3 regions of the Comamonas sp. DB36 genome follow, and region 2 is predicted to be linked to each of the others. Evidence: riboswitches for the same ligand, from Rfam matches in the RefSeq annotation. Region 2 holds a riboswitch; each other region holds the start of a gene.

Region 1 (10,302 bases), on a different replicon from region 2:
TGCCGTGGTCGGCGCTGTGGCCGGCGGGCTCGCAGGCCACAGCGTGGCCGAAGCCATCAACCCCACGGCCGAGGACGCGTATTGGCGCAGCACCTACGACAAGGAAGCGTATTACCGCTCGGATTACACGTATGACGATTACGCGCCAGCCTACCGCGCGGGCTGGGAAGGCCGCGCGGCCGGACGCGACCGTTGGGACGAAGTACGTGACGACTGGTCGCGCCGCTGGCACGGCGAGCCCCATGGCTCGCGCCTGCGCTGGGACGAAGCCGAACCCGCGGCCAAGGCCGCCTGGGAGCGTGCCAACGAACATTACGTGTTCAACAAGCAGGAATGAACACCCTGGTTTCAGCCGCCTGATTTTTTCGGTGCCGCAGCCCCTGACTCTGGGCCATCCGTTGGCAGGGGCTGCAGCCAACCGGCAGCAGCCGTGATCACGCAATGCGTCAATCGCTCCAGCCCGGCCTGTGCATTGCGCGCATGGGCCCAGTAAAGCGGCACATCGACACCCGTATCGGGCAGCACTTCCACCAGCGTGCCTGCGTCGAGGTGGCGCTGGATCAACAGCAGCGGCTGCATTCCCCAGCCCACGCCTGCCTCGCCGGCACGCACGAAAGCATAGGCCGATGGCAGCCAATGCTTGGGCGGTCCGTGGCGCGTGGCCAGTCCCTGGGCGTGCAGCCACTTGTCCTGCAGCGCATCCTTGCGGTCGTAGCTGAGCATGGGCGCGCGCGCAATCGACTCGGGCGTCACGCCGGCGGCGAAATGCTGTGCCATGAATGCCGGGCTCGCCGCCGCGACATAGCGCATCGAGCCCAGCGGCCAGGTATTGCAGCCCGTGATGCTGGTCGATGTCGCGGTCACCGCGGCCATCACTTCGCCTTCCTTGATCCGCTTGGCCGTATGGTCCTGGTCGTCGATGCTGATGTCGAGCAACTCGTTGCCTTCGCGCGTGAACGCCGCCATCGCATCCATGAACCATGAGGACAGCGAGTCGGCATTGACCGCGAGCTTGAGCGTAGGCGGCATGAACTGGCCTTCGGACACCAAGGCAGGATTGGTGCGGCGCAGTTCGTTCTCGAGCAGCGCGACCTGCTCCACATGCAGGCACAGCCGCCGTCCGGCTTCGGTTCCCGTGCAGGGCTGGCCGCGCAGCACCAGCACCTGGCCCACGCGTTCCTCCAGCAGCTTGATGCGCTGCGATACCGCGGAAGGGGTGATATGCAGCTTGCGCGCGGCGCGCTCGAAGCTGCCTTCGCGCACCACCGCGGCCAAGGCTTCCAATCCGGCGTAGTCGAGCATCAGTTCTTCTTAATAGGTTGAAACTAATTTAATTTTACTTAATATCCGGATGAATCGACAATTTCCCTTATGTGGACAACGTTGATTTCTTCTTCCTGGATTGCGGGCTTTACGGTCTGCCTGTCTTTGATCATCTCGATAGGCGCGCAAAACCTCTATGTGCTGCGCCAGGCCGTGCAGGGCCGGCATGTGCGCGCCTGCGTGGCGTGGTGCGTGTTCAGCGACGTGCTGCTGATCGGCATAGGCGTGGCGGGCATGTCGCAGCTGCTCGGGCGTGCGCCCGATCTGGCTTATTACCTCTCGCTGGGCGGCGCGCTGTTCCTGCTGGGGTACGGCCTGTACGCACTGTGGCGGGTGTTCTATGCGGCCGATGTGGCGCTGCAGGGAGCGCAGGCGACGCAGCGCGGACTGCTGAGCGTGGTCGGCACGCTGGCCGTGATCACGCTGCTCAACCCCCATGTCTATCTGGACACGGTGCTGCTGGTGGGCAGCATAGGCGCGCGCCAGGATGGGGCGCTCAAGGCGGTGTTTGTCGCGGGCGCGGCCTGCGCGAGCCTGCTGTGGTTCATGTTGCTGGCCAGCGCGGGTCGGCGCCTGCAGCATTGGTTTGCCCACCCCATGCCCTGGCGCGTGCTGGACGCGCTCACGGGCGTGATGATGCTGGCGCTGTCGTGGTGGGTCTGGAGCGGCATGGCCGCGCCGGCCTGAGCTGGGCGCTCAGCCCAGCTTGGCGAGGACTTCCAGCAGGTTCCACTGATTGCACTGGATCTGGTAGTGGCCTGTCGTGCCATTCTTGTGGCTCTGGGCCTCGACGACGATCACATTGCCCAGCGCGCGCGCGGCCGACAGCGGGCGAATTTTGTCGTACTGATGGGCTTCGGCGATGTCGCCGCGAAACAGCAGCAGCGGCGAGGCGGCATCGGGCTGGCCGTACTTGCGCGCATACAGTTCCAGCGTCTTGGCGCGCGTGACTTCGTTCAGGCCGACAAGCACTGCCTGATCCATGGAAAGGGTGGGGGACAGCGTATCTTCGGACATGGCGGAAATTGGGTGGGTGGATAGTGAGGTGCCGACCGTGCGAAAGCAGCGGCCGGCGTCATGGGCCGGATTTCACCATAACCCGCCCAAATTATGTTGCAGTTTTTACATCTTTATGACGCCCGCATGACCTTGGCGAGTGAAATTCGCGCCGCCGGCTGCAGCCGCAACCCTCCGCCGCTGGCGCTCAGAACGCGGGAACGACCGCGCCCTGGTACTTGTCCTGCAGGAACTTCTTGACGTCTTCGCTGCGCAGCGCCTGGATCAGCTTGGTGATTTCGGGGCTGTTGGCGCGGTCCTTGCGCGCGGCGACGATGTTGGCGTAGGGTGAATCCTTGCCTTCGATGAACAGCGCGTCCTTGGTCGGGTTGAGCTTGGCTTCGATCGCGTAGTTGGTGTTGATCAGCGCCAGGTCGACATCACCGAGCGCGCGCGGCAGCAAAGGCGCTTCGAGTTCCTTGAACTTGAGCTTCTTGGGATTGTTCACCACATCGAGCGGCGTGGGCGTGAGGCTCTTGGGGTCCTTGAGCGTGACCAGGCCCTGCTTGGCCAGCAGCAGCAGCGCGCGGCCGCCGTTGGACGGATCGTTCGGGATGGCCACGGTGGCGCCGTCCTTGAGATCCTTGATGTTCTTGAGCTTCTTCGAATAGGCGCCGAACGGCTCGACATGGATGGTGCCGTTGGGCACGGCGACCAGCGAGCTCTTGCGGTCCTTGTTGTAGCTGTCCAGGTAGGGCTGGTGCTGGAAGAAGTTGGCATCGAGCTGCTTGTCTTCGACGGCCGCATTGGGCTGCACGTAGTCGCTGAATTCGCGCACCTGCAGATCGATGCCCTGTTTCTTCAGCGCGGGCTTGATGTGGTTGAGAATTTCGGCGTGGGGCACGGCCGTGGCTGCAACCTTGAGCACCGCGTCCGCGGCATGGGCGGTCAATGCGAGGGTGGCAAGGGCGATGGCGGACAGGGTTTTCTTCAGCATGACGAACGCTTTCCTGGATGAATTTGTTGAATGAGCGCCAGCGCCGAAACCGGTGGAACTGGGGCGCAGCAGGCCTTAGTTTAGTGCGCTGTGGACGCGATGTGCAGCGAAAAAACGATTTTGGTTATAAGAATGTGGTTTTTTATGCAAATCTATCGTTTTCCAATGCGCCGCGCCTATGCGCACTGATCGTTCCGATGAATCCTCTGGGCGGCGTATTCCATTGATAATGGCGCCCAGGCGGGAATCGGCTGATCCGATCCCGCACAGATGCGAAGGTGCCCCATTCAGGGGTTCAACGACAAGCAGGTGCGCCGCGCTCCAGAGCCCGGCAATTCCTGCGCTGCCCCCGCAACGGTAGGCGAAATCTCAGGTTCTCACGCGGGTCCAACGATGACCCGCAGTCACTGCGCCCGTACAGGGCGTGGGAAGGCGAGGACTGAGCCGGCACACGCCGGCGTTTCGCAAGCCCGGATACCGGCCTTTGCCATCGCTTCGGACGCCGCGGGAGTGCGCATGTCAGGGCAGATGAGGTGGCGGGGCGCGCGCGTTCGGCGGCCTCTTTGCCTGTGCGTGCCCTGCGGTGGGTATTGATCCATGGGCTTCGCGGGTGAGCGAAGCACAGATTTGAAATCATCGCATGCATTCCTCAGGTAGTTCGCGGCCTGCGCCTGGCCGCGCCGTTTTGTCTTCTTCCCCGGTTTCTTGCGGCTTGCGCCTGCAACGCAGGGCCGCGCTGTGCCTGCTGGCCTGGTCAGCCGGTGCGGGCATGGTCCATGCTTCGGCGGAACCCGCGCTCGGCGATGTGTTCGTCACCGCGACGGCGCGTCCCGAAGACCGCGCGCGCATTGCCGCGACCACGCAGACCATTGACCGCGCCGAGATCGAGCGCTCGTCGGCGCGTTCGGTCACCGATCTGCTGGCCGAGCATGCGGTCGGCTTCCTCAGCGAATGGACCGCGGCGCAGACCTCGCTGAACCTGCGCGGCGCGGCCACCGACGGCCAGGGGCGCGACTACCGCGGCCAGGTCGCGGTGCTGCTCAACGGCAGGCGCGCGGGCACGGCCAATCTGTCGAAGCTGAGCCTGTCGGATGTGGAGCGCATAGAAATCGTGCGCGGCCCGGCCTCGGTGGTCTACGGCAGCCAGAACATGGGCGGCGTGATCAACATCATCCTGCGCACGGGCGCCAGCGGCGGCGTCAACCGCGCCTCGGTGGTCGGCGGCAGCGCCGGCCTGTGGCGCGCCGATACGCAGATCAGCGGCGCGAGCGCGCAGTGGGACTGGTACATAGGCGCCAACGCCGGCGGACGCGACGACTACAGCGCGGGCAGCGGCGGCGGCGAACAGCAGAACACCAGCTACAAGCGCCGCGGCGCGAGCGGCGCGCTGGGCTGGCAGATTGCCGACCTGCACCGCATCGAAATGCAGCTGCGCACCGACGGCATCTACAACGCGGGCTTCCGCGGATCGGGCGCAAACATCCACAGCCGCGACAACCGCTACAACCAGTCGGCCGATCTGCGCTACGAAGGCGCCTTGCCCGGCGGCCGCGTGAGCTGGCTGGCCCATCTCTACACCTTCGAGGACGTGGACGAATTCAACTGGGCCTCGCCGGTCATCAAGTCGGGCGTCAATGCCGTGCCGGGAACGGCGCGCGACTACAACATCCGCAAACTGGACGCCAGCGGCCTGCGGCTGCAGCCGCGGCTGCGCCTGTCGGATTCCAACGACCTGCTGCTGGGCTTCGACTACGAGAAGAACCGCCTGCGCTCCGAGCGCGAGCGCAATGCCATGCCCGGCGGCCCCGCGGGCCAGGTCGCGCCCTATGACAACAACCAGACCGAGCACACGCATGCGCTGTATCTGGAAGATGCGCAGAACTTCTTCGGCGATCGCCTGACGCTGCGCGCCGGCGTGCGCAAGACCTGGGGCGAGACGCGCTTCGACCAGACGCCCAACGTGGCGGCCGCACTGACCACGGCGCGCGACTACGACCAGACCACCTGGTCGACCGGCGCGACCTGGAAGGTCGACGACGCCTGGTCGCTGCGCGCGGGCGCGTCCACGGGCTTTCGCGCGCCCACGGCCAGCGAGCTGTCGGCCGATTTCACCGCGGTCGGCGGCGGGCGCAGCTTCGGCAACCCCAATCTGAAGCCCGAAGCCAGCCGCCAGATCGAAGTTGGCAGCACCTGGCGCCGCAGCGCCTGGAAAGTCGATGCCGCGCTGTTCCAGAACACGATCTCGGACCGCATCATCACGGTGTCGCGCGGCCCGACGACCAATACGTCCGACTACGCGAACAACGCCGCCGACATCGTCGCGCGCGGGCTGGAGCTCAGCGCCAACGCCGATCTGAACCAGCTGCTGGGCGTGTCGCTGGGCGGTCCGGTGCTCAGCGTGTTCGGCAATGGCTACTATCACTTCGAGATGAAGGACAAGGGCGCGGCCGCGTCGGCCAACACCGACCGCGTGCAGCGCATGTACCGGTACGAGGCCGCGGGCGGACTGCGGCTGGCGCGCGGCATGGACCGCAATCCCGGCGACTGGAGCGCGCAGCTGACGGCGCTGCTGCGCGGTCCGATGTGGTACGACACCGAAGAGAATCTGCTGATCCCCCAGGGCGAGCCCAGCAGCACTTTCATTCACCGCAAGGGCGCGTTCACGGTCTGGAACCTGCGCGGCGAATACCGCGTGAGCCGCGGCATGAAGCTGTTTGCGGGCATCAACAATATCTTCGACCTGAACCGCCATCCGATCTTCATCGCGCGCGATCAGCGGCCCTGCCTGGCCAATCCCATCTTCCAGAACGGCGGCTGCGGCACCTCGATGCCGGGCCGCGAATGGATGGTCGGCCTGCAGGCGGATTTCTGAGCGTGACGCTGCGCCGGCGGGCTCTCGGTGGGCTGGGGCTGGCCGCGCTGCTGCCTGGCGCAGCGGCGCGCGCTGGCGCTCCCATCCGCCTGCGCGATGCGCTGCGCCGCGACGTGCTGCTGCCCGGCCCGGCGCAGCGCATCGTGACCATCTTCTCTTCGAACACCGAACTCGTCGCGGCCCTGGGCCTGATGCAGCGCATCGTTGGCGTGGAGGAATACACGCGCTTTCCGCCCGAAGTGGCGGGCCTGCCCAAGGTCGGTGGGCGCCTGGGGTTCTCCGTCGATGCCGTGGTCGCGCAGCGTCCCGATCTGGTGATCGTCACGCCCGCGCGCCAGGCCGCGAACCAGCTGGTCGATCCCATGGAGCGCATAGGCGTGCCGGTGATGGTGCTGCTCAGCCGCAGCCTGGACGAAGTGCTGGGCAATGTGCGCCTGGTCGCGCAGGCCGCGGGCGTGGGCGCGCGCGGCGCGGCGCTGGTGCAGTCGCTGCAGCAGCGCTTGCGTGCCGTGGACGAACAGGTGAATGCGCGGGTGGGGGGCCAGCCCGCGCCGCGCGCGCTGATGATCACCGGCCGCCTGGGCAATGGCATGCTGCTGGTCGCGCGGCCCGGCACCTATACCAATGAAGCGATGCTGCGCGCCGGCGCGCGCCATGCGATTCCCGGCGTAGGCGCGCTGGCCCAGGTCTCGCCCGAGGCCGCGCTGGCAGCCGACCCCGATGTGCTGCTGTTCGCGGGCGCGCAGTCCGGACTCGATGATCTTGCGCGCCGCCCCGGCTGGCGCGACATGCGCGCGCTGCGCGCGCAGCGCGCGATCACGGTGGCGCGCGCCGAATTCCTGATTCCCGGTCCGCGCACTTTCGACGGCATTGAAACGCTGGCGCGCTGGATCACGCAGACGCAGCAGAAAGGATGGGGATGAATCCCTCCGGAAAAATGTGGTGCCTGGCCCTTGGGGCGCTGGCGCTGGCCGTGGTGCTGGGCATCTGCGCGGGCCATCAATGGGCCGCACCCGCCGAAATCTGGCAGGCGATCACCGAGCGCGACACGCTGCGCAGCCGCCTGCTGTGGGAGTGGCGCATGCCGCGCGTGCTGGCCGCGGCCTGCGTGGGCGCGCTGCTGGGGCTTTCGGGTGCGGTGTTCCAGGGCGTGTTCCGCAACCCGCTGGCCGAGCCTTATCTGCTGGGCGCTTCGGGCGGCGCGGCGCTGGGCGCGACCATTGCCTTGCTGGTGCCGCTGGGCCTGCCGCAGTCCTGGCTGCTGCCCCTGCTGGCCTTTGCCGGCGCCTGGGGCGCGACGATTCTGGTGCTGGGCGTGGCGCGCGTGGCCGGTGCCCTGGATGCCTCGGGCATGCTGCTGGCGGGCGTGGCGATGGCCGCGATGCTCGGCGCGATCCGTTCGTTCCTGATGCTGGCGCTGTCCGACGAGACCGTGAGCCTGCAGGTGGTGATGAGCTGGGTGCTGGGCGGCATTCAGACGCCGACCTGGAGCGGACTGGGCTGGCTCGCGCTGATCACGCTGGCCTGTCTTCTTGCCACGCAGACGCTGGCGCGCGGACTCGATCTGCTGGGCCTGGGCGACGCCACGGCGCAGTCGTTCGGCCTCGATGTCGCGCGCTTCGTGCCGCGCGCCGTGCTGCTGGGCTCGCTGGTCGTTGCCGCGGCCGTGGCCTATGGCGGGCTGGTGGCCTTTGTCGGCCTGGCCGCGCCGCATATCGCGCGCTGGTGGGTGGGGCCGCGCCACCGCTGGGTGCTGCCCGCGAGCGCGCTCGCCGGCGCGCTGGTCGTGACCGTGGCCGATGCGATTGCGCGCAGCGTGCTGCCGCCGGCCGAAGTGCCGCTGGGCCTGATCACCGCCGTGGCGGGCGGGCCGTTCTTCATCGTGCTGCTGGCTCGCCGGCTGCGCGCCTATGGAGGGCGCGCATGAACGACGCCGCAATGCTGTGCGCCGCCCATCTGCATCTGTCCCGGCAGGGCCGGGCGCTGCTTGACGATGTGTGCCTGGACCTGCCGCAGCGCGGCGCCGTGGCCCTGGTCGGGCCCAATGGCGCGGGCAAGTCCACGCTGCTGCAGGTGCTGGCCGGGCAGCTCGCGCCCGATAGCGGCGGCGTCACTTTGCAGGGCCGGCCGCTCAAGGCCCTCGATGTGCGCGCGCGCGCCCAGCGCCTGGGCTATATGCCGCAGCGCTTCGAGCCGCATTGGGATGTGACGCTGCTGGACCTGGTGCAGATGCGCCTGGCCGATCCCGCGCGGGCCGCGCAGGTGTTGGCCGAGGCCGATCTGCAAGCGCTGGGCGAGCGCCGCTGGAGCACGCTGTCGGGCGGCGAGCGCGCGCGCGGCATGCTGGCCGCAGTGCTGGCCACCGATCCGCCGGTGCTGCTGGCCGACGAGCCCGGCGCGGCGCTCGATGTGCAGCACCGGCTGGCGCTGGTGCAGGCGCTGGCGCGGCGCGGGCGCGAGCGGCTGGTGGTGGTCGTGATGCACGACCTCGATCTGGCTTTCGAGTGCTTCGATCGCGTGGTCGTGCTGCATGCGGGCCGCGTGGCCATGGACGGCGCGCCGGCGCAGTTGCTGCACGCGCCGCAACTTGACGCGGTGTTTGGCGTGCATTTCGAGCGCATCGCGGTGGCGCCAAATACCTTGCTGCGCGCGCGCAGCCTCACTTGGAAGGACAAGCCATGATGCGCATTGATATTGCAGGATGGACACGCGAGGCCATGGCAGGCGACCACCAGGCATTCCGCGCGATTTTCGAAAGCGCCGATCGCTGGGGCTATGACGGCGCCTGGTTCAGCGAATTCCGCGTGCCGCAAAGCGACTGGCAATACCCGTCGCCGCTGCTGCTGGCTGCGGCCCTGCTGGCGCGCACCGAGCGCCTGCGCGTGGGCACGGCGGTGCTGGTGCTGCCCTTGCACCACCCGATGATGCTGGCCGAGGAAATCGCCCAGCTTGACTTCCAGAGCGGCGGGCGCATCGACGTGGGAATCGGCCGCGGCACCGAGCCGGCGTCGCTGGCCGCGCTGGAAATCGACGCCGAGAGTACGCGCCAACGCTTTGAATGCGGCGCGCGCATTCTGCGCAATGCCTTGCGCGGCGACACCGTGGCCGCGGACGGCGGCCCCTGGAATTTCGCGCCGCGCAAATTGGCGCCGCTGCCGCTGCAGCGTCCGCACCCGCCGATCTACGTCGCTGGATCGACCGAGGAAACGCTGGGCTTTGCGCTGGCCGAGGACCTGCCTTTGCTGCTGAGCCTGGAGCCGCCCGAGACCACGCAGCTCGAGCGCCTGGCGCATTGCGCGCAGCGCCAGGTGCGCGACGCCAGGCCGCTGCTGGCGCGTTCGTCGCTGGCGCGCTATGTCTGCATTGGCGCCAATGCCGCCCAGGTACAGCAACAGCTCGAAGGCCTCTGGGAAAAGCTCTACGCGCGCCGCGTCTACTTTGCCGCCAGGCGCGGCGTGGCCGCGGCCGATGTGCCGCCCGTAGACCAGGCCAAGGTGCTGCGCGAGCAGTTCATCCATGGCACGCCAGAGCAATGCCATGCGCAGATCCTGGCGCTGCGCGAACGCTTGGGGCTGCGCAGCCTGCGCTGCATCTTCAATGCCAACGGCCTGTGGAGCAACGACGCGGCGCTGGCCGCGATGCAGTTGTTTGCGCAGGAAGTGCTGCCCGCATTGCATCGGTCGGAGCCCGTGGATGCCTGACAATCCCGGCATGGACTCCGAACAACTCCAGCGCCTTGTGACCGTGCAGATGCCCTATGGCAAATACCAGGGCCGCTGCATTGCCGATCTGCCCGGCAACTACCTGATGTGGATGGCGCGCGAAGGCTTTCCGCGCGGCGATCTGGGGCGCTTGCTGGCGCTGATGTACGAACTCGATCACAACGGCCTGTCGCACCTGCTCGATCCCTTGCGGGGCGCGCGTTCGTCTTGACATGAGGGCAGGCCGTTCATGGTTCGACAGGCTCACCACGAACGGTTTGCATGCATGCGTCCTGAGCCCTGATCTTGTCGCAGCAGCGGCTGGCCCCGCTAGCCCCGCCGCCTGCGCAGGCGCCGCCAGCCGATCACCATCCCGCTGCCACTGAGCAGCAGCCCGCCCAGGCTCAGCGTCA
Region 2 (10,302 bases):
CTTAGCCGCGCGCCGGGCGAGCCATATCCCGCCAGGCCTCCCAGACGCTCCACATCGATCCTCCCCCAGTCGCTCACCGGGGTTTCGGGCAATGAATGCATGTCGACCATGGCTGCTCCTTCTGGCTGAGTCTTGCGGGCGGGCAAGGCGCCAGGCCTTGCAGGATGCGCCCGCTTGCGGCTTGCGGGCATTGGCACGCTGCACGGGGCGCTGCTATACAGTTCACCCATGCACCTTACTCTTGCCCGCCGGCCGCGGCGTAAGAATTCGGTGTGTCCGCGCGTGGACCATTGACGCCAGGCCAGGGCCCGCGGCGCTCGGGACAACACATCTTCACTGAACTGGTTGGGAGGAAAAGGTGTCCAGACAGCAGATGAGCGACGTTTCCCCGTGGCAGGAACCGGGGCCCGGCGAGCCGCATTTCGCCCGGGAATGCACCCGGGAAGCCGTCAACAAGAACTACAGGAAGTACCGCATTTTCGTGCACACTTCGGATGACGCCGTCGCAGGCATGTACCGCGCGGTCTATACCGTTCTGGACCCGCAGGGCAAGCAGCTGGTGCTGGGTTCCGTGCAGGATGCTCAGCAGAAAATGGCCTGCACCCAGGCCTGGAATGCCGCCAAGCACTTCGTGGATGCACGAAAAAAATGACATCCTCCAGCGCCCTCACCTCAGCGACGCCAGAATCCATGCCCAATGATGTAAGCCAGAGCCCGGCGCCTGTGGCCGGCAGCACCGGCCTGCGCATCGAAGCCGTAACCAGCCGGCATGCGGTGCTAGATTTCCTGCAGCAGGCCCGCGCCCAGATGTTTGCCGGCCGCGTCGACACCACGGCCCTCGCGCCCGATCTGCGGGACTTCGAGAAGGTCTATGGCAAGAACGGCCGCATGCTCGCCGCCCATGACCATGTGCATGGCCTGGTGGGCACCATTGCCTGGCGCGCCTATGACGGGCGCTTTGCCCAGCTCGATTTCACGGGCCGGCGCGTGGTCGAAGTGGTGCGTCTGTTTGTCGCGCCCGAATGCCGCAGACAAGGCATTGCCGACGCGCTGTTTCGCGCGCTGCGCCAAGAGGCGCGGGAACAGGGCATGGAGGTGCTTTATCTGCACACCCACCCTTTCCTGCCAGGAGCGCTTGCATTCTGGCAGCGCCATGGTTTCCAGGTGCTGTGCCGCGACGCCGACCCCGAATGGCAGACCATTCATATGGAATGCACGCTCTAATGCCCTGCGCGCCCAACAGCCAACTGCCACTCCTATAATCGCCGCACCCGTACAGGAGTCCCATGCCGCCACCGCGGCCGGGATGAAACGGGAAGACCGGTGACCTCGGGCATATGCCCGCGCATTCCGGCGCAGCCCCCGCTGCTGTAAGCCTGACAGACACACTTCAATGCCACTGGGCCGCGGCCCGGGAAGGTGGTGTGCGCTGGATGACGGCGAGCCAGAATACCGACCTGTACGATTTCAGTCATAGCCACGGGGTGTGTGCCGTTTGCTGACCGTCCCGGGGCCACGCCGTCGCCTTGGGCGTTCGCACGCAGTCCTCGCCCCTGGTCCACTTGATCGCGGAGCGCATGGACGACCAGTTCCAACAGGCGCATGCCCAGCGCATGCAGCACAAAAAAGCCCAGGTGGATGCGGCCGTGGAGCGTTCGCGCGCGCTGCAAGGCGTGGTCGTGCTCATGACCGGCCACGGCAAGGGCAAGACCAGCTCGGCGTTCGGCACGCTGTACCGCGCGCTGGGCCACGGCCAGCGCGCGGGCGTGGTGCAGTTCATCACCGGAACCCAGGCCAACGGCGAAGTCACCTTTTTGCTGCAGCAGGGCATGCTGGGCCAGGGTGCGTTCGCGCGCGTCGCCTACCATGCGATGGCCACGGGCTGCAGCTGGAACAGCCAGGACTGGGCGGCCGACAAGGCCGCGGCCGATATCGCCTGGCAGGCCGCGCAGCGCATGCTGGCCGACGCCTCGCTGGGCCTGGTGCTGCTCGATGAGTTGACGTTCATGCTCGAATACGGCTATCTGGACGCCAGCGATGTGGCCGCAGCCGTGCGCGCGCGCCCGCCCACGCAAAACGTGGTGATCACGGGGCGCAACGCGCCGCCCGTGCTGCTGGCACTGGCCGACACCGTGAGCGAGATCGCCGACACCCGCCACGCGTTTCGCGCCGGCATCAAGGCCCAGGCCGGCCTGGATTTCTGATGCGCCTTTCCACCTGCGGGGCGCTGGCCCTGGCCGCCGCCCTGCCGCTGCCGCTGCCGACGACCGCCGCGCCGCTGCCGCGGCTGATGTCGACGAATATCTGCGCCGATGTGCTTGCGCTGAGTATTGCCGACCCCGCGCAGATCGTCTCGCTGTCGCGCCACAGCCAGGACGACCAGCGTTTCTCGCTTGCCGCCAAGGCGCGCCAGTTCCCGGCCAACGAAGCGACGGCCGAGGATGTGGTGCATCTCAAGCCCGATCTGGTGCTGGCCTCGCGGCGCTGGAATGCGCGCCACCAGCAGGCGCTGCTCAAGCGCCAGGGCGTGCGCATCGTCACCGTGCCGTTTCCCACCGACTGGGAAGGCATAGACGCCAGCACCTTGCAGATGGGCCAGGCCATGGGCCGCGAGGCCGCGGCGCAGCAATTGCTGGCCGACACCCGGGCGCGGCGCGCGCGGCTGCAGGCCAGGCCGCGGCCGTTCAATGCGCTCTACCTGCGCCCGAACGGCGGCAGCGCGGGAGTCAGGACCCATGTCGATGCGGTGCTCAAGGCCGCGGGCCTGCGCAACCATGCGACGGCGCTGGGCCTCGCGGGCTGGGGCCGCGTGGACCTGGAGCGCATTCTGAACAATCCGCCCGACGTGTTCATCACGCCTGGCCTGGTCAACGACCTGGCCTATGCGCGCTCGGGGCTGTCGCGCCATCCGCAGATGAAGGCCTTGCTCGAACGCATTCCCGTGGTTGCGCTGCAGCAAAACGACTGGGGCTGCAGCAACTGGCAACTGATAGAAGCCGCCGAAGCGGTGGCGGCGCAGGTCGACGCGCTGAAGTTTTCGGAGCAGCGTCCATGAAGGCGTCCGTTACGGCCCCGCGCCTGTGGCTGCTCAATGCGGGCCTGCTCGCCGCGCTGCTGATGCTCAGCGCGCTGTCGCTGGGCATTGGTTCGGTGCCGCTGGGCATAGGCGACTGGTGGCAGGCGCTGGGCGCGCCGGGCAGCGATCTCGCGCTGCGCCAGCGCGCCATCATCGAAGAGATTCGCCTGCCGCGCGTGGTGCTGGGCGTGCTCGTGGGCATGTCGCTGGGCGTTTGCGGCGCGGCGCTGCAGGGCCTGCTGCGCAATCCGCTGGCCGAGCCCGGCATCCTGGGCGTGAGCTCCAGCGCGGGCCTGGGCGCCGTGGTCTGCATCTATTTCGGCCTGTGGCACTGGAACCCCTGGCTGCTGCCCACGGTGGCCATGGCCAGCGCGGCCCTGGCGACCTTTGTTCTCTACCGCATCGCGCGCCGCGGCGCGAGCAATCTGACCTTGATACTGGCGGGCGTGGCGCTGTCGGCGCTCACGGGCGCGCTGACTTCGCTGGCGATCAATCTCGCGCCCACTCCCACCGACATGCAGGACATCGTGCTGTGGCTCATGGGCTCGCTGGCCGACCGCAGCTTCGACGAAGTGCGGCTGAGCGCGCCGTTCATCGCCCTGGGCCTGCTGATCCTGGCCGTCAGCGGCCGCCAGCTCGACGCGCTGACGCTGGGCGAAGACGAAGCCGCAAGCATGGGCGTGAGCCTGCCGCGGCTGCGCGCGCAGATCATCGCCGGCACGGCGCTGTGCGTGGGCGCCAGCGTCGCCGTCACCGGCACCATTGGCTTCATAGGCCTGGTCGTGCCGCATCTGTTTCGCCGCGCCGTGGGCTACCGGCCATCGGCGCTGATACTGCCCAGCGCGCTGGGCGGTGCGGTGCTGCTGCTGGCCGCCGACATCGCCCTGCGCCTGCTCAGCGGCCGCGTGGAACTGATGCTGGGCGTGGTCACGGCGCTGATAGGCGCGCCGTTCTTCTTCTACCTCGTGCTGCGCGAGCGCTGGAGCAGCCGCTGATGCTGTCGATAGACGCGCTCCAGGTCCAGTCGCGCATCCATGCGCTGTCGTTCGACGTGCGCGCCGGCGAGCTGTTTGCCTTGATAGGCCCCAACGGCGCAGGCAAGAGCTCGGCGCTCAAGGCCCTGGCCCAGCTGCTGCCCCACCAGGGCCGGGTCTTGCTGCAGGGCGAAGACCTCGCGGCCATGGCGCCGGCGCAGCGCGCACGCCGCCTGGCCTATCTGGCCCAGGGCGATGCCGTCGCCTGGCCGCTGGCGGTGCGCGACTTCGTCGCGCTGGGCCGCATTCCGCACCAGCGCCGCTGGGGTCCGCGCGTGCTTGGCGCCGCAGACAATGCCGCCATCGATGCCGCGCTGGCGGCCATGCATCTCAGCGCGATGCAGCAGCGTTCGCTCGACCAGCTCTCTGGCGGCGAGCGCGCCCGCGCGCGCCTGGCGCGCGCGCTGGCCGTCGAGGCGCCGCTGCTGCTGGCCGACGAGCCGGTGTCGGCGCTCGACCCCTTCCATCAGCTCAGCGTGATGGAGCTGCTGCGCGCGCAGTGCAACGCCGGGCGCGCCGTCGTCGTGGTGCTGCACGACCTGACGCTGGCCAGCCGCTTTTGCGACCGCGTGCTGCTGCTCGATCAGGGACGGGCCGTGGCCTGCGGCGCACCGCGCAGCGTGCTCACGCCGGCCCATCTGCAAAACGTCTACCAGGTGCAGGCCATGCATGGCGAGCACGAAAGCCAGGGCTATGTCGTGCCCTGGCGCTGCCAGCCACCGCCAGCCGTTTGAAGCACCTTGAAATTCCCTTACGCATTCCACTGGAGATTCCCATGAACACCACCGCCAAGATTCCCGCCACCATCGTCACCGGCTTTCTGGGCAGCGGCAAGACCACGCTGCTGCGCCATATCCTGGAGAACGCCAACGGCCGCCGCATCGCGGTGATCGTCAACGAGTTCGGCGAGCTGGGCATCGATGGCGACATCCTGCGCAGCTGCGGCATTGGCTGCGACGAGAACGGTGTTGAGCAGCGGGGCCAGCTCTATGAGCTGGCCAACGGCTGCATGTGCTGCACGGTGCAGGAAGAGTTCTACCCCGTGATGCGCGAGCTGATCGCGCGCCGCGCCGACATCGACCATATCCTGATCGAGACCAGCGGCCTGGCCCTGCCCAAGCCCCTGGTGCAGGCCTTCAACTGGCCCGAGATCAAGAACGCCTGCACCGTGGACGCGGTGATCACCGTGGTCGACGTGCCCGCCACGGCTGCCGGCCAGTTCGCCGCCAATCCGGCCGCCGTCGACGCCCAGCGCCGCCAGGACCCCAATCTCGACCATGAATCGCCGCTGCACGAGCTGTTCGAAGACCAGCTGATGTCGGCCGATCTGGTGGTGCTGACCAAGCTCGATCTGGCGAGCAGCGAAGACCGCGCCAAGGTCGAAGCCATCGTGCGCGAGGAAGTGCCGGCGCAGGTGAAGATAGTTGCCGCCGACCAGGGCAGGATCGACCTGGGCGTGGTGCTGGGCCTGTCCAGCGCCTCGGAAGAAACCATTGACCAGCGCCAGGGCCACCACGGCCATGGCGATGACCATGACGAACACGACCACGACGAGTTCGACTCGATTGTCGTCAAGCTGCCCGCAGTCGAGCGCGAGGCGCTGCTCGCGGCGCTGGCGCGCATCGTCTCCCAACACACGGTGTACCGCGTCAAGGGCTTTGTGGCCGTGCCGGCCAAGCCCATGCGCCTGGTGGTGCATGGCGTGGGCACGCGCTTTGACAGCTATTTCGATCGCCGCTGGGCCGCGGGCGAAACGCCGCAGACCCATCTGGTGCTGATCGGCCATGAACTGGACCAGGCCGCGATCACGGCCGAGCTCGACCAGCTGGGAGCCCGCTGATGCATTTGCTCGCTGTCCAGCCCGGCGGCTTTGTCGACGACGAAGCTTTCGTCGCCAGCATGGGCCAGACCCCGGCACAGGTGGTGTTCCTCAGCGCGGCCGACACCACGCTGGCCTTGCTCGCCGAAGTCTATGCCCAGCTGCGCGGCGGCCTGGACGGCGAGCGACTGCCCACGGTGCGCCTGGCCAATCTGATGCACCTGCGCCAGCCGGCGTCGGTCGATCTCTATGTCGATGAAGTGCTGCAGCACGCGCGCGTGATCGTCATCGATCACCTGGGCGGCGAAAGCTACTGGCCCTATGGCACGGAGCGCATTCGCGAAATCTGCCGCCTCAAGGGCATAGAGCTGGTGATGTTCTCGGGCGACACCAGCGAAGACCTGAACCTGCTGCAGAAAAGCACAGCGACGATGGAGCAGTGCCGCAGCATCTGGCGCTATCTGCGCGAAGGCGGCGCGGCCAACGCGCGCGAGATGTTCCGCTATCTGTGGCACAGTTTTCTGGGCGGCGCCCAGCCGGCCTTGCCGCCGCGGCCTCTGCCGTCGGTCGCGGTCTTCCACCCCGAGAATGACGCCGCCGACAGCGCCAGCTGGCAGCAGCCCGGAGCGCTGCAATGGATAGCCGGCGCGCCCGTGGTGCTGATCGTGTTCTACCGCGCCCACCTGCAATCGGGCAACACCCAGGTGTTCAAGGCGCTGAGCGAACAGCTGCTGGCGCGCGGCATGAACCCGCTGCCGCTGGCCCTGCTGTCGCTGAAAGACGCGGCCTGCATGGCCATGCTGCACCAGTTGTGCGCCGACCACCAGGTGGCGCTGATTCTCAACACCACCTCGTTCTCGCAGTCGTCGCTGGAAACCCCGGGCGACCATGCGCTGGCCGGCGACATTCCCGTGCTGCAGGTCATCATGTCGGGTGCCAACGAGCAAAGCTGGCTGGACGACGCCCATGGCCTGCAGCCGCGCGACATCGCCATGCATGTGGCCATGCCCGAAGTCGACGGCCGCATCATCACGCGCGCCATCAGCTTCAAGGGCCGCTCGCACCGCAGCGAGCTGACGCAATCCGATGTGGTGCAGTACCAGCCGCATGCCGAACGCCTGGGCTTCGTGGTGGAACTCGCCCAGCGCTGGTGCCGGCTGCGCGGTAAAGCCAATGCCGACAAGCGCCTGGCGCTGATTATGGCCAACTACCCGACCAAGGAAGGCCGGCTGGGCAATGGCGTGGGCCTGGATACGCCAGCCTCGGTGATGCATATCCTGCGCGCGCTGGGCGAGCAGGGCTATGTGCTGACCGATCTGCCTGCCGACAGCGATGCCTTGATGGTGCAATTGCAGCAAGGCATCACCAACGACCCCGACTCCTGGGCGCTGCGCCCCGCGCAGCAGAGCCTGGCGCTCGCAAGCTACCAGGCGTTCTTCGCCGGCCTGCCCCAAGGCAACCAGCAGGCCATTCTGGAACGCTGGGGCCCGCCCGCAGCCGACCCCATGCTGCGCGATGGCCGCTTCATGATTGCCGGACTGCGTTGCGGCCGGATCTTCGTGGGCATTCAGCCGGCGCGCGGCTACCACCTCGACCCCGCGGCCAGCTACCACGACCCCGATCTGGTGCCGCCGCACTACTACCTCGCGTTCTACCACTGGCTGCGCAGCGAATGGAACGCCGATGCCATGGTGCATGTGGGCAAGCACGGCAACCTCGAATGGCTGCCGGGCAAGAGCGTGGCGCTGGCCAACACCTGCTGGCCCGATCTGGTGTTCGGCCCCATGCCCCACCTCTATCCGTTCATCGTCAACGACCCGGGCGAAGGCACGCAGGCCAAGCGCCGCGCCCAGGCGGTGATCGTCGACCATTTGATGCCGCCGCTCACGCGCGCCGAAAGCTATGGCGCGACGCGCGACCTCGAGCGCATGGTCGACGAGTACTACGACGCGGTCACCATGGACCGCAGACGCGCGGAACTGCTGCGCCGGCAGATCCTCGAGCACATCCTGGCCCACGACCTGCACCAGGATCTGGGCGTGGCCAAGCCGCGCAGTGCAGAAGAGGAGCAGTTGCTGCTCAACAAGACCGACGCCTATCTGTGCGAACTCAAGGAAAGCCAGATCCGCGACGGCCTGCACATCTTCGGCCAGTCGCCCACGGGCCGGCTGGCGCGCGACACGCTGCTGGCGCTGGCGCGCCACCCCGTGGGCAATGGCCAGGGCGCGAACAACAGCTTGATCCAGGCCTTGGCGCGCGATCTGCTGCTGGGCCAGGATTTCAACCCGCTGGACGCGGCCTGGGAAGCGCCCTGGACCGGCCCGCGCCCCGAACTGCTGGCCCAGATCGATCCCCAGCCCTGGCGCCATACGGGCGATACGCGCGAACGCCTCGAGTTGCTCGCGCTGGACTGGCTCGAACGCCCCTTGGAGGAAATCAGCGCCAGCGCGCCCGCCATGGTGCAGACCCTGGCCGTGCTGGCGCGCGTGCAGCTTGACCTGCGTGCGCGCTTGCAAGCCTGCGGCCCGCAGGAAATCCTGCAACTGAGCCGCGGTCTCGAAGGCCGCTTCGTGCCCGCGGGCCCCAGCGGCGCGCCCACGCGCGGGCGGCCCGACGTGCTGCCCACGGGCCGCAACTTCTTCTCCATAGACACGCGCGCCGTGCCCACGCCCACAAGCTGGACGCTGGGCCTGCAGTCGGCCAACCTGCTGATAGAGAAATACACCCAGGAGCATGGCGACTACCCGCGCACGCTGGGCCTGTCGGTCTGGGGCACGGCGACCATGCGCACCGGCGGCGACGACATCGCCCAGGCGTTCGCGCTGCTGGGCGTGCGCCCCAAGTGGGCCGACGGCAGCTGGCGCGTGGTCGATTTCGAAGTGCTGCCGATGTCGGTGCTCGGCCGCCCGCGCGTCGATGTGACGCTGCGCGTCTCGGGCTTTTTCCGCGATGCGTTCACCAATGTGATCCGGCTTTTCGACGCCGCGGTGCAGAAGGTCGCCGACCTCGAAGACGAGGACGCGGACACGAATCCGATTCGCGCGCGCGTGCTGCAGGAAGCCGCGCAGCTGCAAAGCCAAGGCATGGACGCCAAGGATGCGCGCCACCAGGCGGGCCTGCGCGTGTTCGGCGCCAAGCCCGGCAGCTATGGCGCGGGACTGCAAGGCCTGATGGACGGCAAGAACTGGCAGACCGACGCCGACCTGGCGACGGCCTACCGCAACTGGGGCGCCTACGCCTACGGCCAGAACGACAACGGCACGCAGCTGCCCGAGACCTTTGTGCGGCGCCTGAGTTCCCTGCAGTTGGTGGTGCACAACCAGGACAACCGCGAGCATGACCTGCTCGACTCCGACGACTACTACCAGTTCCAGGGCGGCATGGCAGCGGCCGTGCGCCACTACAGCGGCCAGCAGCCCGAGCTCTACTTCGGCGACCACAGCAACCCGCAGGCGCCGCGCATGCGCACGCTGCAGGAAGAGATCAGCCGCGTGCTGCGCGCGCGCGTGACCAATCCCAAATGGATAGCGGGCATCAAGCGCCATGGCTACAAGGGCGCGGCCGAAGTCGCGGCCACCGTCGACTACCTGTTTGCATTTGACGCGACGGCCCGCGTGGTGCGCGATGACCAGTACGCGCGCGTCACCGATGCCTTCGTCATCGATGCCGGCACGCGCGCCTTCCTGCAGCAGCACAATCCCGCGGCCTTCCACGGCATCTGCGAGCGCCTGCTCGAAGCGGTGCAGCGCGGCCTGTGGCAGGACAGCGGCGATTACCAGCCGCTGCTGGAACAACAACTGCTCGAAGCCGAACAGCTTCTGGAGAACCGATGACCTATCCCCTGGCCTTTCCATTTACCGCCCTGCAAGGCCAGCAGCAGCTGCAGACCGCGCTGCTGCTGGTGGCCGTGGACCCGCTGCTTGGCGGCGTGCTGGTCGAAGGCCCGCGCGGCACGGCCAAGTCGACCAGCGCGCGCGCGCTCGCGGCGCTGCTGCCCGCGGGCCGCTTTGTCAATCTGCCGCTGGGCGCGACCGAGGAGCAGCTCGTGGGCTCGCTCGATCTCGAGGCCGCGCTGCAGGACAGCCGCGTGCAGTTCCGCCCCGGCCTGCTGGCCCAGGCCCACCAGGGCATTCTGTATGTCGATGAAGTCAATCTGCTGGCCGACGGCCTGGTCGATCTGCTGCTCGACGTCAGCGCCAGCGGCGTCAACCGCGTGGAGCGCGACGGCGTCTCGCACCAGCATGCGGCGCGCATTGCGCTGATAGGCACCATGAACCCCGAGGAAGGCCAGCTGCGCCCGCAGCTGCTCGACCGCTTCGGCCTGTTCGTGCAGCTGGGCAATGTGCCCGATGTCGCGACGCGCAAGGCGATCG
Region 3 (10,302 bases), 140 kb from region 2:
AAAGCCTTGTTCCGCGACCGTGGGCAGGTCGGCAAACGCCTTGACGCGCCTGGGCCCGGTCTGGGCCAAGGCCCTGACCTTGCCGCTCTTGATGAAAGGCGCGGCCGTGGTCATGCCTTCGAACGCGTAGTCGATCTGGCCGCCCATCAGGTCGGTCATCACATTGGCCGCGCCCCGGTAGGGCACATGCAGCGCCGAGACCTGCGCCGCCTGCTCGAACAGCGCAAGCGCCAGATGCTGGGCCGAGCCCGTGCCCGACGAGCCGAAGCTCAGCTCGCCGGGCTTGCGCTTGAGCTGCGCAAGCAAGGCCGCCAGGCTGTCCGCCGACTTGGGCGCGGCCACCAGCACCTGCGGTGTCTGGCCTATGAGGGCAATGCCCGCGAAGTCTCTTTCGGCCGAATAGTTCAGCTTGGCATAGAGCGCGGGCGCGATGCCCAGCGGATTGATGTGGCCCAGCATCAGGGTGGAGCCGTCGGGCGCGGCCTTGGCGGCTTCGGCGGCCGCGATCAGGCCGGCGGCGCCGGGCTTGTTCTCGACCACCACCGGAATGCCCCACAGCGTGTTGAGCTTGTTGGCGACGATGCGCGCGAGGATGTCGGTGCCGCCTCCGGCCGAAAAGCCCACCAGGATGCGCACCGGGCCCGCAGGCAGCTTGCCTTGCGCAAAGGACGGCGGCGCGCCCAGCGCGGCCACGGCGGCGACGGAAGTCATGAAATGTCGGCGTTGCATTCTTTGTCTCCTTTTTTTGTTTTCCGCAGCCGGCGCTCAGGACACCGTGGTCCAGTGGCCGTACTTCGCGACCTGCGCCGCGTCGAAGCCAAAGCCCAGGCCCGGCGTCTGGTGCAGCACCACGCGGCCCTTTTCGTGCGTCATCTGGCGGTCGATCAGGCGGCGGAAATTGAGCACCTGGTCGTCCCAGAAGAACTCGACGTAGCGCGCGTTGGGCGTGGCCGCGACCAGCGGCGCGTGGATGTCGTGGAACCAGTGCGGGCAGACCTGCACGCCGTAGCCCGCGGCCATGGCGGCAATGCGCTTCCACTCGGTGATGCCGCCGCAGACGGCGGCGTCGGTCTGCAGGATGGCGGCAGCGCCCATGTCCAGCAGCTGCTTGTGGTACCAGCGGCCGTAGCCGATCTCGGCGGTCGCGACGGGAATCCGCGTGAGCTTGGCGAGCCGCGCATGGCTCTCGATGTCGTCGGGGCTGAACGGCTCCTCGATGAAGTACGGGTCGTACTGCTCGAAGCGGCGCAGGTATTGCATGGCCTGGACCGTGTCCACCCAGCCGTTGTTGCAGTCAAGCATCAGCTCGACATCCGGGCCTATGGCTTCGCGCGCCGCCTTCACGCGCGCTTCCTCGCCCGCGGGGCTCCAGCGGCCGGTCTTCATCTTCACGGCCTGGAAGCCCAGCTCGACATAGCCGGCCATCTCTTCGCCCACCTGCTCGGCCGTCTTGCCTTCGACGTAGTAGCCGCCGCTGGCGTAGGCGGCGACGGTCTCGAGCTCGACGGCGCCCAGGTACTTGTGCAGCGGCAGACCGGCGCTGCGCGCGTTCAGGTCCCACAGCGCGATGTCCAGCGCGCTGAGCGCGCGCATGACCGTTCCCATGCGGCCCTGCAGCAGCGCCTCCTGGTACATCTCCTTCCACAGGCCTTCGACGGCCAGCGAATCGCGGCCCAGCAACACGGGAGCGAGCAGCTGCTCCACGGCGACGCGGAAGATCTCGCCCGCGGCATTGCCCACGTAGCAAAAGCCTATGCCTTCGACGCCGTCCGAGCTGCGCACCTTGACCAGGCCGTAATGGCGATCGACCACGGTGCGGTTGGCGAGATAGGTGACCTTGTCCAGCGGCACGCGGGCGACGCAGACTTCGATGGATTCAATGATGGGCATAGTGTCTCCTTGAAAAGCGGGGGGAATGGAGCCACTGTGCCGCGCCACGTCCCGACAAAGAAGCTGCTTTTCAATGGTTCAGATAACGTAAAATACGTCGGATGGACAGCCGCTTTCTCCAGAGTTTCGTGACCGTGGTCGACTTCGGCTCCATCGCCGATGCCGCGCGGCGGCTCGATCTGCCGGCCACGACCGTCGCCCAGCAGATGCGCGCGCTCGAGGCCGACATCGGCGGCAAGCTGCTCAAGCGCGCGGGGCGCACGGTGCAGCCCACGGTGCTGGGCTCGCGCATCGTCGACCAGGCGCGCGAAGTGCTGCGCGGCGTGCGCGACCTGCGCTCGGCGGCGTCCGACACCGAACTGCCCGCGGGCCCGCTGCGCCTGGGCGCCACGCCCACGGCCTTGATGGGCCTGGCGCCGCCGCTGCTCAGGCGCTGGATGCGCACCTATCCCGACATCCAGATCTACATAGAACCCGGCACCTCCACGCTGCTGCTGGACCGCGTGATGGCCGGCGAACTCGACGTCGCCATCCTCGTGCACCCGGCGTTTGCGCTGCACAAGACCTGTGAATGGCGGCTGCTGCGCGAAGAGCCGCTGGTCCTGCTGACGCCGCAGCGCATGCGCGTCGACGACCCGCTGATGACCGCAGCGCGCGAGCCTTTCATCCTCTATGACCGCAAGGTGATGGCCGGCAAGCTCGCCGATGACTACCTGCGCAAGCAGGGCATCAAGCCCAAGGTGCGCTTCGAGCTCGACGGCATAGAGCACATCGCGCAACTGGTGGCCGAAGGCTTCGGCGTGTCGGTGCTGCCCGACTGGCCGCAGCTGGGCCAGGCCGACACCCGCGTGCGGCGCTGGCCCCTGCCCGCGGGCGCGCCCGCGCGCCAGGTGGGAATGGCCTGGCTGCGCTCCTCGCCCCGCTCGCCACTGGCCGGCGCGCTGCATGCGCTGGTCGAGGCCGCGGAGCCGGCGAATTTCCCCATCCGCTGAAGCGCCACTGCCGGCGGCCAGGACGCCGCCAGCGCGGGCGCGCCTTTCTCCGCTGCGCGCGCCAGCGCCGATCAGGCCACGGTCCATAGGTTGGTCGCCTCCCCTGGCTTGCTTTTCGTCATCCTGTTATTGTTATGTTATAACGTCCAAATACGCAACAAATGGACAGATCGCAGGCCTTGTCACCGGCCACTTTCTTTCCCTCATCCCACGATGCCCACCCCCACACTCCCCCCTCCGGCCAGAAAACTCCCCGTCACCGTGCTCTCCGGTTTTCTCGGCGCGGGCAAGACCACGCTGCTCAACCACATCCTCAACAACCGCGAAGGCCGGCGCGTGGCGGTGATCGTCAACGACATGAGCGAAGTCAACATCGACGCGGCGCTGGTGCGCGCCGGCGGCGCCGAGCTCTCGCGCACCGGCGAGAAGCTGGTCGAAATGAGCAATGGCTGCATCTGCTGCACGCTGCGCGAGGACCTGCTGATCGAAGTCGACCGGCTGGCGCGCGCCGGCCGCTTCGACCAGCTGGTGATCGAGTCCACGGGCATCTCCGAGCCGCTGCCCGTCGCCGAGACCTTCACCTTCGAGGGCGAAGACGGGCGCAGCCTGGGCGAAGTCGCCCGGCTCGACACCATGGTCACGGTGGTCGATGCCTGCAACTTCCTGCGCGACTACAGCGCGCGCGACAGCCTGCGCTCGCGCGGAGAATCGATGGGCGAGGACGACCAGCGCACGGTGGTCGATCTGCTGATCGAGCAGATCGAGTTCTGCGACGTGCTGGTGCTCAACAAGATCGACCTGGTGAGCGCCGAGGAACGCGCGCGCCTGCTGGCCATTTTGCAAAGCCTCAACCCGCGCGCGCGCATCGAGCTGGCCGCGTTTGGCCAGGTGGCGCTGGAACGCGTGCTGGACACCGGGCTGTTCGACTTCGAGGCCGCGGCGCGCGCGCCGGGCTGGCTGCAGCAGCTGCGCGGCACGCAGGTGCCCGAGTCCGAGGAATACGGCATCGGCAGCTTCGTCTACCGCGCGCGCCTGCCGTTTCATCCGCAGCGCTTCTTTGATCTGGTGCAAAGCGAATGGCCGGGCGTGCTGCGCTCCAAGGGCTTTTTTTGGCTCGCGAGCCACCCTACGCTCGCGGGTTCGTGGTCGCAGGCCGGCGCCGTCGCGCGCCATGGCCCGGCGGGCCGCTGGTGGGCGGCCGTGCCGCAGGAGCACTGGCCCCAGGACCCTGAAACCGTGGCGCTGATAAACGAAAAATGGGACCAGGACACGGGCGACGCGCGCCAGGAACTGGTGCTGATCGGCATCGATATGGACGAGGCCGCGCTGCGCGCGCGCTTCGACCACTGCCTGCTGAACGAAGCGGAAATGGCCTGTGGCCCCGATGTCTGGACGACCTGGCCGACGCCGTTTGCCGATTGGTCGTGATGCCGTGAGCGCGGCGCTTGCCCTTAGAATCCCCAGCGTTGGTGCTCGCGGCGTGGTTCACAGGCCGCAGTTCAACGGGAAGCAGGAGGACCCACAAGCCCCCAGCCGCTGAGATCCAGCGCTGGTGCGCCCCCAGGTCTGGCCTGCGCTGCCCCCGCAACGGTCAAACGGACGAAAGCGCCCCGGCGCTTTCAGCATCCCTCCACATAGCCACTGGACGCCTTGAACAAGCGTCTGGGAAGGCGATGGATGCAGTGCCGCCAGCCCGGATACCGGCCAACAAAGTGACAGCGCTGCCGCGCAGGCGGCGCTGTCGTAACGCCCAGACGCCGGCGGGGATGCCGGCCAGGGTTGCCTTTTTCGATTGCCTATTTCATGAAGCCCGTTCTTCGTGTGCGCATTGCTGCGCTCCCGTTCGCCCTTGCGGCCGCCTATCCGTGCATTTCCGCCCACGCCCAAGGCGTGCCCACCCTCGAAGCCATCACCGTCACCGAGGAACGCGGCGTCGCCACGCCGCTGGTGCAGAAATCGACCGCCGGCAGCCGGCTGGAACTCACGCCGTTCGAGACCCCGGCCAGCCTGGCCATCGTCACCGGCGAGCTGATCCGCGCGCTGGGCACGACCTCGGTGATAGACGCCAAGACCCTGGCCCCGGGAATGAGCTCGGCCAACAGCCCGGGCAATGGCGGCAATGTGCTCAGCGCGCGCGGCTTCACGGGCGTCAATTCGGTCAAGCAGCTCTACAACGGGCTGGAGCTGTCGAATGCGGGCGGCGTGGTGAGCTTTCCGTTCGATCCCTGGAACGTGGAGCGCATCGAGGCGCTCTATGGGCCGGCCTCGGTGCTCTATGGCGCGGGCTCCATCGGCGGCGCGGTCAACGTGGTCAGCAAGCGCCCCAACCCCACGCAGTCCTCGCATGAAGTGGGCCTGGGCCTGGGCGGCGACAACGCCTGGCACCGCGCGCTCAGCAGCACCGGGCCGCTGGGCAATGGCTTTTCCTACCGCGTGGACCTGAGCCACCGCAGCTCGGACAACTGGGTGGACCGCGGCGAATCGGAAACGCTGGCCGCCTCGGCCTCGCTGCGCTATGACGTGTCGCCCCAGCTGAACTTCATTCTCGCGGCCGATTACGGCCGGCAAAAGCCCATGCACTACCTGGGCACGCCGGTGTTCAACGGCGCGCCTGTGCCCGGCACCGAGACCAGGAACTACAACATCGCCGACAGCGACCTGTACTTCCAGGACCGCTGGGTCACGCTGGACACGCAGTGGCAGCCTTGGTCCGATGTGAGCGTGCACAACACGCTCTACAGCCTGGAGCACAACCGCCGCTACCGCGACGTGACGGTATTCACCTATCTGCCGGCCACATCCGCCGTGCGCCGCACGAGCTACCGCGATATTTCGTACTCGCGCCAGACCCAGGAAGGCATCAACACCTATGCGAAGTTCAGCGGGCAGCTTGCCGGGCGCAGAAACCAGTTTCTCGCCGGCGTGCAGCTCGAGCGCAGCTACTACGACCGCTTCGACAACAACCGCGGCGGCAGCTCCACGGTCGATGCGCTCAAGCCCGTGCCGGGCCGCTACCGCGATGCCTGGCAGGGCGAATCGATTCCCATGTACTTCCTCGATCTGGAACGCACGGGCATCTTCTTCGAGAACCACCTGACGCTCAGCGAGCGCTGGTCCGTGGTCGCGGGCCTGCGCCACGACCGCTACAGCACGGAGCGCGAGGACCGCCAGTCGAGCAAGATCACCAACGGCAAGGTCAGCGGAACGAGCGCCAGCCTGGGCGTGGTCTTCAACCCCGTACCCGACGTGGCGCTCTACGGCCAGGTCGCCACGGCGCAGGACCCGGTGACTTCGCTGGCCAGCATTGGCGCGAACCAGCAGGGCTTCGGCCTGTCCGCGGGCCGCCAGGTCGAAGTGGGCCTCAAGCAAAGCCTCTGGGGCGGGCGCTTCGACTGGACGCTTGCGGCCTATCATCTGGTCAAGAAAGACCTGCTGACCACCAACCTCGCGAACCCGACCCTGCAGGAGCAGGTGGGCCAGCAGTCGTCGCGCGGCATCGAGGCCTCGGCGTCGACGCGCCTGGGCAAGTGGCGCCTGGAGATCAACGGCACGCTGCTGGACCCCAAGTTCGACGACTTCACGGCCCAGGTCGGCGGCGGCGCGCGCCAGCTCGCGGGCAATGTGCCCATGACCGTGCCCAAGCGCAGCGCCAACCTCGCCGCGTTCTGGAACTTCGCGCCCGACTGGAGCGCGCGCACCGCGCTGCAGTACGTGGGCCAGCGTTACGTGAACAACACCAACACCGCGTCGCTGCCTTCGTACACCGTGGTCAACGCAGGCATCAACTGGCGCGCGACCAAGGGCATGACGCTGGACCTGCGCCTGGACAATGTTTTTGACAAGAGCTACGCCACCCAGGGCTCGGAAGTGCAGTGGATACTGGGCCGGCCGCGCACGCTGTGGCTGACGGGTGTCTATGCGTTCTGACGAGCGCATTCCCGGCCGCCGCCAGGCGTTGCTGCGCGGCCTGGCGGGCGCCGCCGGTCTTGCCGGGTTCGCAGGCGCGGTGCGCGCGGCCACGCAGATCAACGACGATCTGGGCCGCAGCGTCAGCGTCACGCTGCCGCTGCAGCGCGTGGTGGTGTTCAACCGCTACACGACCGAGTTCATTCGCGCCATTGGCGCGATGCCGGCCGTGGTCGGCGTGGACTTCGACGGCAGGCAGTACCCCGACTACTGGCCCGGCGTGACGCCGGCCATGCGCGCCGGCAGCGGCCAATCGAGCGTCAATTACGAAGCCATTGTCGGCATGCAGGCCGACGCGGTCTTCATGCCGCGCAACAGCGACTGGAAAAAGGCCGCGCAGGTGCTGCAGGGCTTGGGCATTCCGGTGATCGTGGTGACCGGCTGGGACCTGCTCAAGCACGAGTGGAATGTCACGCTGCTGGGCCGGCTGTTCGCCCGGCAGCCGCGCGCCGAGCGGCTCAACGCGTTCTATCGCCACTGGCGCGACACCTTGCGCGGCCGCCTGCAGGGCGTGACGCCCAAGCGCGTGTACTTCGAGGAAGTCGGCCTGTACAAGACCGCGCTGCAGGGCTCGGGCTGGCACGACATGATAGAGGCCGGCGGCGGGCGCAATGTGTTCGGCGACATCCAGCTGCCCGGCGGCGTCTCGCCGCGCGGCAATGTGCAGAACTTCGAAGTCGACCCCGAGGAGGTGCAGGCGCGCCGCCCCGAAGCCGTGATCAAGCTGCAGCCCGGCCAGTACCTGCCGCATCCGCGCGCGTTCTCGGCCGAGGTGCTGGGCCAACTGGCCGCGCGCCCCGGCCTGCAGGGCACGCCCGCGCTGCGCGACGCGCAGATCTTTCACCTGAGCTACTACCTCGCCTCGGGCTGCTCCAAGATCACGGGCGCGCTGCAGATCGCCCAATGGCTGCACCCCGAACGCATGGCCGGAATCGACCCGCAGGCCGTGATGGGCCAGTGGCTGCAGGAGTTCCAGGGCGTGGCCGCGCAGCGCGGCTACTGGCAATCGCTGCAAAGCGTGAAGGGGCCGGCATGAACAGCGCCGAACTGCCGCAGGCGCTGCGCCGGCTGCGCGCCAGCCGCTGGCGCGTGGCGCTGCTGGCGGTCGCTGTGCTGGTGCTGGCCGTGCTGGCTTCGCTGAGCCTGGGCGTGCAGTCGCAGTCCATGGGCATGGTGGCGCAGCAGCTGCTGTCGCTGCTGCCCGGTCTCGAATCTCTGGCGATCGACGGGCCGCAGCGCAATGTGCTGCTGCAGCTGCGCCTGCCGCGCACCGCCATGGCCCTGGTCTGCGGCGCGGGTCTGGCGCTGGCCGGCGTCGCCATGCAGGGCATCACGCGCAACCCGCTGGTCAGCCCCTACACGCTGGGCATTTCGCCGGCCGCGGCGTTTGGCGCGTCGATTGCCATTTTGCTTGGCTGGAACAATCTTCCGGATACCGGCGTCTGGTGGACCGTGGGCCTGGCGTTTGCCGCGGCCATGGCCTGCGCGGCCGCCGTACTGGCGCTGGCTTCGCTGCGCGGCGTCAACGCCATGGTGCTGGTGCTCGCCGGCGTGGCCTTCACCTATCTGTTTGGCGCGCTTACCGCCACGCTGCAGTTCTTTGCCAGCGAGCAGCAGCTCGCGGCCATCGTGCACTGGACTTTCGGCACGCTCAACGGCCGCACCTGGCATGAAGTGGGCGTGGCCGGCGCCATGTGCCTGGTCTGCGCGCCCGTGATGTTCGCGCATGCGGGCGCGCTCAATGCGTTCAGCGCGGGCGGCGACGATGTAGCCGCGTCGCTGGGCGTGGCCGTGGCGCGCGCGCGCATCGCGATCACGCTGGCCGCGGTGCTCAGCAGCGCGGCCATCGTCAGCTTTACGGGCGTGATCGGCTTCGTGGGCCTGGTCGCGCCGCATATCGCGCGCCTGCTGATAGGCGGCGACCACCGTGCGCTGCTGCCGTTCGCGGCCGTGGTCGGCGCGCTGCTGGTGCTGCTGGCCGACATGGCGGGCAGGTTGCTGTTCGCGCCGGTGATCGTGCCCGTGGGCATTGTCGTCGCGTTCCTGGGCGTGCCGCTGTTCCTGCACCTGCTGCTCACGCGGCGCAACGAGATGGCGTCATGAGCAACACCCCTCTCCTGCAAGCCGTCGGCCTGCGCAGCCGCTATGGCGGGCGTTCCTCGGCCGAAGTGCTGCGCGGCGTGGATTTCACGCTGGCGCCGGGCGAAGTGCTGGGCCTGGTCGGCCCCAACGGCTCGGGCAAGAGCTCGCTGCTCAAGTGCCTCGCGGGCCTGCGGCCGCCGAGCGGCGGCACTCTGCTGCTCGAAGGCCGCTCGCTGGCCGGCCATGCGCGCCAGGAAATCGCGCGCGCCATCGCCTATGTGCCCCAGCACACGGGCCCGAGCATGTCGCTGCGCGTGATCGACATGGTGCTGCTGGGCCGGCTGCCGCACCGCGGCCGCGGCAGCGCGCAGCAGGACCAGGCGATCGCGCTGGCCGCGATAGAGCGCCTGGCGCTGCAGCCGCTGGCGCTGCGCCATTTCAGCGACCTGAGCGGCGGCGAACGCCAGCGCGTGCTGATGGCGCGCGCCCTGGCCCAGCAGGGCCGGCTGCTGCTGCTCGATGAGCCGACCAGCGACCTGGACCTGCGCCACCAGCTGGCGACGCTGCAGACGGTGCACGAACTGTCGCGCCAGCGCGGCGTGGGCGCGGTCATCGCCATCCACGACCTGGCGCTGGCCGCGCGCTTTTGCGACCGGCTGCTGATGCTGCGCGCCGGCGCCCTGCTCGCGGCGGGCACGCCGCAGCAGGTACTCACTCCCGCCAATGTGCAAGCCCTGTTTGGCGTCAGCGCACGCATAGGCAGCGATGGCGGCCTGCCCTATGTCATTCCGATTTCCGCCGCCAGCGCAGAAAGCCTTGCCGCATGAACACCTCACTTCCACGCCACGCCGCGATCCTGCTGGCCAAGGCCTCGATCACCGGCGCGTCCGAACGCGAAATGCAGGAACTGGCCGGACGCACCCAGGCCGCGCTGGGCGAACGCTTCAGCATGGTCATACATGCGTTCAGCGAACAGGGCAGTCCCAGCCTGCGCGAAGCGCTGGATCTGCTGACTGCGCAGAAGGCCGAAGAAATCACCATCGTGCCGCTGCTGCTGCCCATGGAGCCGGGCTTTCGCAGCTGGATCACGGGCGCGGTGCAGCGCTGGCGGCGCGGCGCCAATGCCACGCAGCCGCTGCCCGCGGTGCACCTGAGCGCTCCACCCGGCGACAGCCTGGCGGTCGATGCGCTGGTGCAAGACCTGCTGCAGCAGACGCCGGTGGCAGTCGATGCGCCCGCGGCCGCCCTGCCCGCGGGCTCTGCTGTTCCGCCGCAGCTGCGCCGCGTGCTGGTGTGCCAGGGCGGGCCTTGCAACCAGGCGGGCGCGGCCCAGGTCTGGGGCCATCTGCGCAATGCGCAAAAGCGCCTGGAC

What was found. A riboswitch is a leader RNA that binds a small molecule or an ion and turns the genes downstream of it on or off. The one in region 2 is predicted to bind cobalamin.
Region 1: it holds a riboswitch for cobalamin, as region 2 does, so the genes downstream of both, ACSVDO_RS07845 (TonB-dependent receptor) here and cobO (cob(I)yrinic acid a,c-diamide adenosyltransferase) in region 2, are expected to answer to the same signal.
Region 3: it holds a riboswitch for cobalamin, as region 2 does, so the genes downstream of both, ACSVDO_RS24200 (TonB-dependent receptor) here and cobO (cob(I)yrinic acid a,c-diamide adenosyltransferase) in region 2, are expected to answer to the same signal.

The regions. Positions count from the first base shown of each region.
Region 1 is NZ_CP196631.1:1,640,268-1,650,569, forward strand. It holds gene ACSVDO_RS07815 (hypothetical protein) at 1-337, shown strand, start outside; gene ACSVDO_RS07820 (HTH-type transcriptional regulator ArgP) at 349-1,302, opposite strand; gene ACSVDO_RS07825 (LysE/ArgO family amino acid transporter) at 1,372-2,010, shown strand; gene ACSVDO_RS07830 (hypothetical protein) at 2,020-2,340, opposite strand; gene ACSVDO_RS07835 (MetQ/NlpA family ABC transporter substrate-binding protein) at 2,528-3,316, opposite strand; gene ACSVDO_RS07840 (hypothetical protein) at 3,334-3,543, shown strand; cobalamin riboswitch at 3,576-3,816, shown strand; gene ACSVDO_RS07845 (TonB-dependent receptor) at 4,029-6,188, shown strand; gene ACSVDO_RS07850 (ABC transporter substrate-binding protein) at 6,191-7,111, shown strand; gene ACSVDO_RS07855 (FecCD family ABC transporter permease) at 7,108-8,115, shown strand; gene ACSVDO_RS07860 (ABC transporter ATP-binding protein) at 8,112-8,870, shown strand; gene ACSVDO_RS07865 (LLM class flavin-dependent oxidoreductase) at 8,867-9,889, shown strand; gene ACSVDO_RS07870 (DUF3820 family protein) at 9,900-10,121, shown strand; gene ACSVDO_RS07875 (PepSY domain-containing protein) at 10,220-10,302, opposite strand, start outside.
Region 2 is NZ_CP196632.1:539,195-549,496, reverse strand. It holds gene ACSVDO_RS23480 (hypothetical protein) at 1-110, opposite strand, end outside; gene ACSVDO_RS23475 (hypothetical protein) at 374-652, shown strand; gene ACSVDO_RS23470 (GNAT family N-acetyltransferase) at 691-1,224, shown strand; cobalamin riboswitch at 1,261-1,475, shown strand; gene cobO (cob(I)yrinic acid a,c-diamide adenosyltransferase) at 1,578-2,204, shown strand; gene ACSVDO_RS23460 (ABC transporter substrate-binding protein) at 2,204-3,055, shown strand; gene ACSVDO_RS23455 (FecCD family ABC transporter permease) at 3,052-4,071, shown strand; gene ACSVDO_RS23450 (ABC transporter ATP-binding protein) at 4,071-4,844, shown strand; gene cobW (cobalamin biosynthesis protein CobW) at 4,886-5,950, shown strand; gene cobN (cobaltochelatase subunit CobN) at 5,950-9,762, shown strand; gene ACSVDO_RS23435 (AAA family ATPase) at 9,759-10,302, shown strand, end outside.
Region 3 is NZ_CP196632.1:681,872-692,173, reverse strand. It holds gene ACSVDO_RS24220 (Bug family tripartite tricarboxylate transporter substrate binding protein) at 1-729, opposite strand, end outside; gene ACSVDO_RS24215 (mandelate racemase/muconate lactonizing enzyme family protein) at 766-1,890, opposite strand; gene ACSVDO_RS24210 (LysR family transcriptional regulator) at 1,992-2,882, shown strand; gene zigA (zinc metallochaperone GTPase ZigA) at 3,096-4,310, shown strand; cobalamin riboswitch at 4,333-4,605, shown strand; gene ACSVDO_RS24200 (TonB-dependent receptor) at 4,686-6,809, shown strand; gene ACSVDO_RS24195 (ABC transporter substrate-binding protein) at 6,799-7,884, shown strand; gene ACSVDO_RS24190 (FecCD family ABC transporter permease) at 7,881-8,951, shown strand; gene ACSVDO_RS24185 (ABC transporter ATP-binding protein) at 8,948-9,757, shown strand; gene ACSVDO_RS24180 ((2Fe-2S) ferredoxin domain-containing protein) at 9,754-10,302, shown strand, end outside.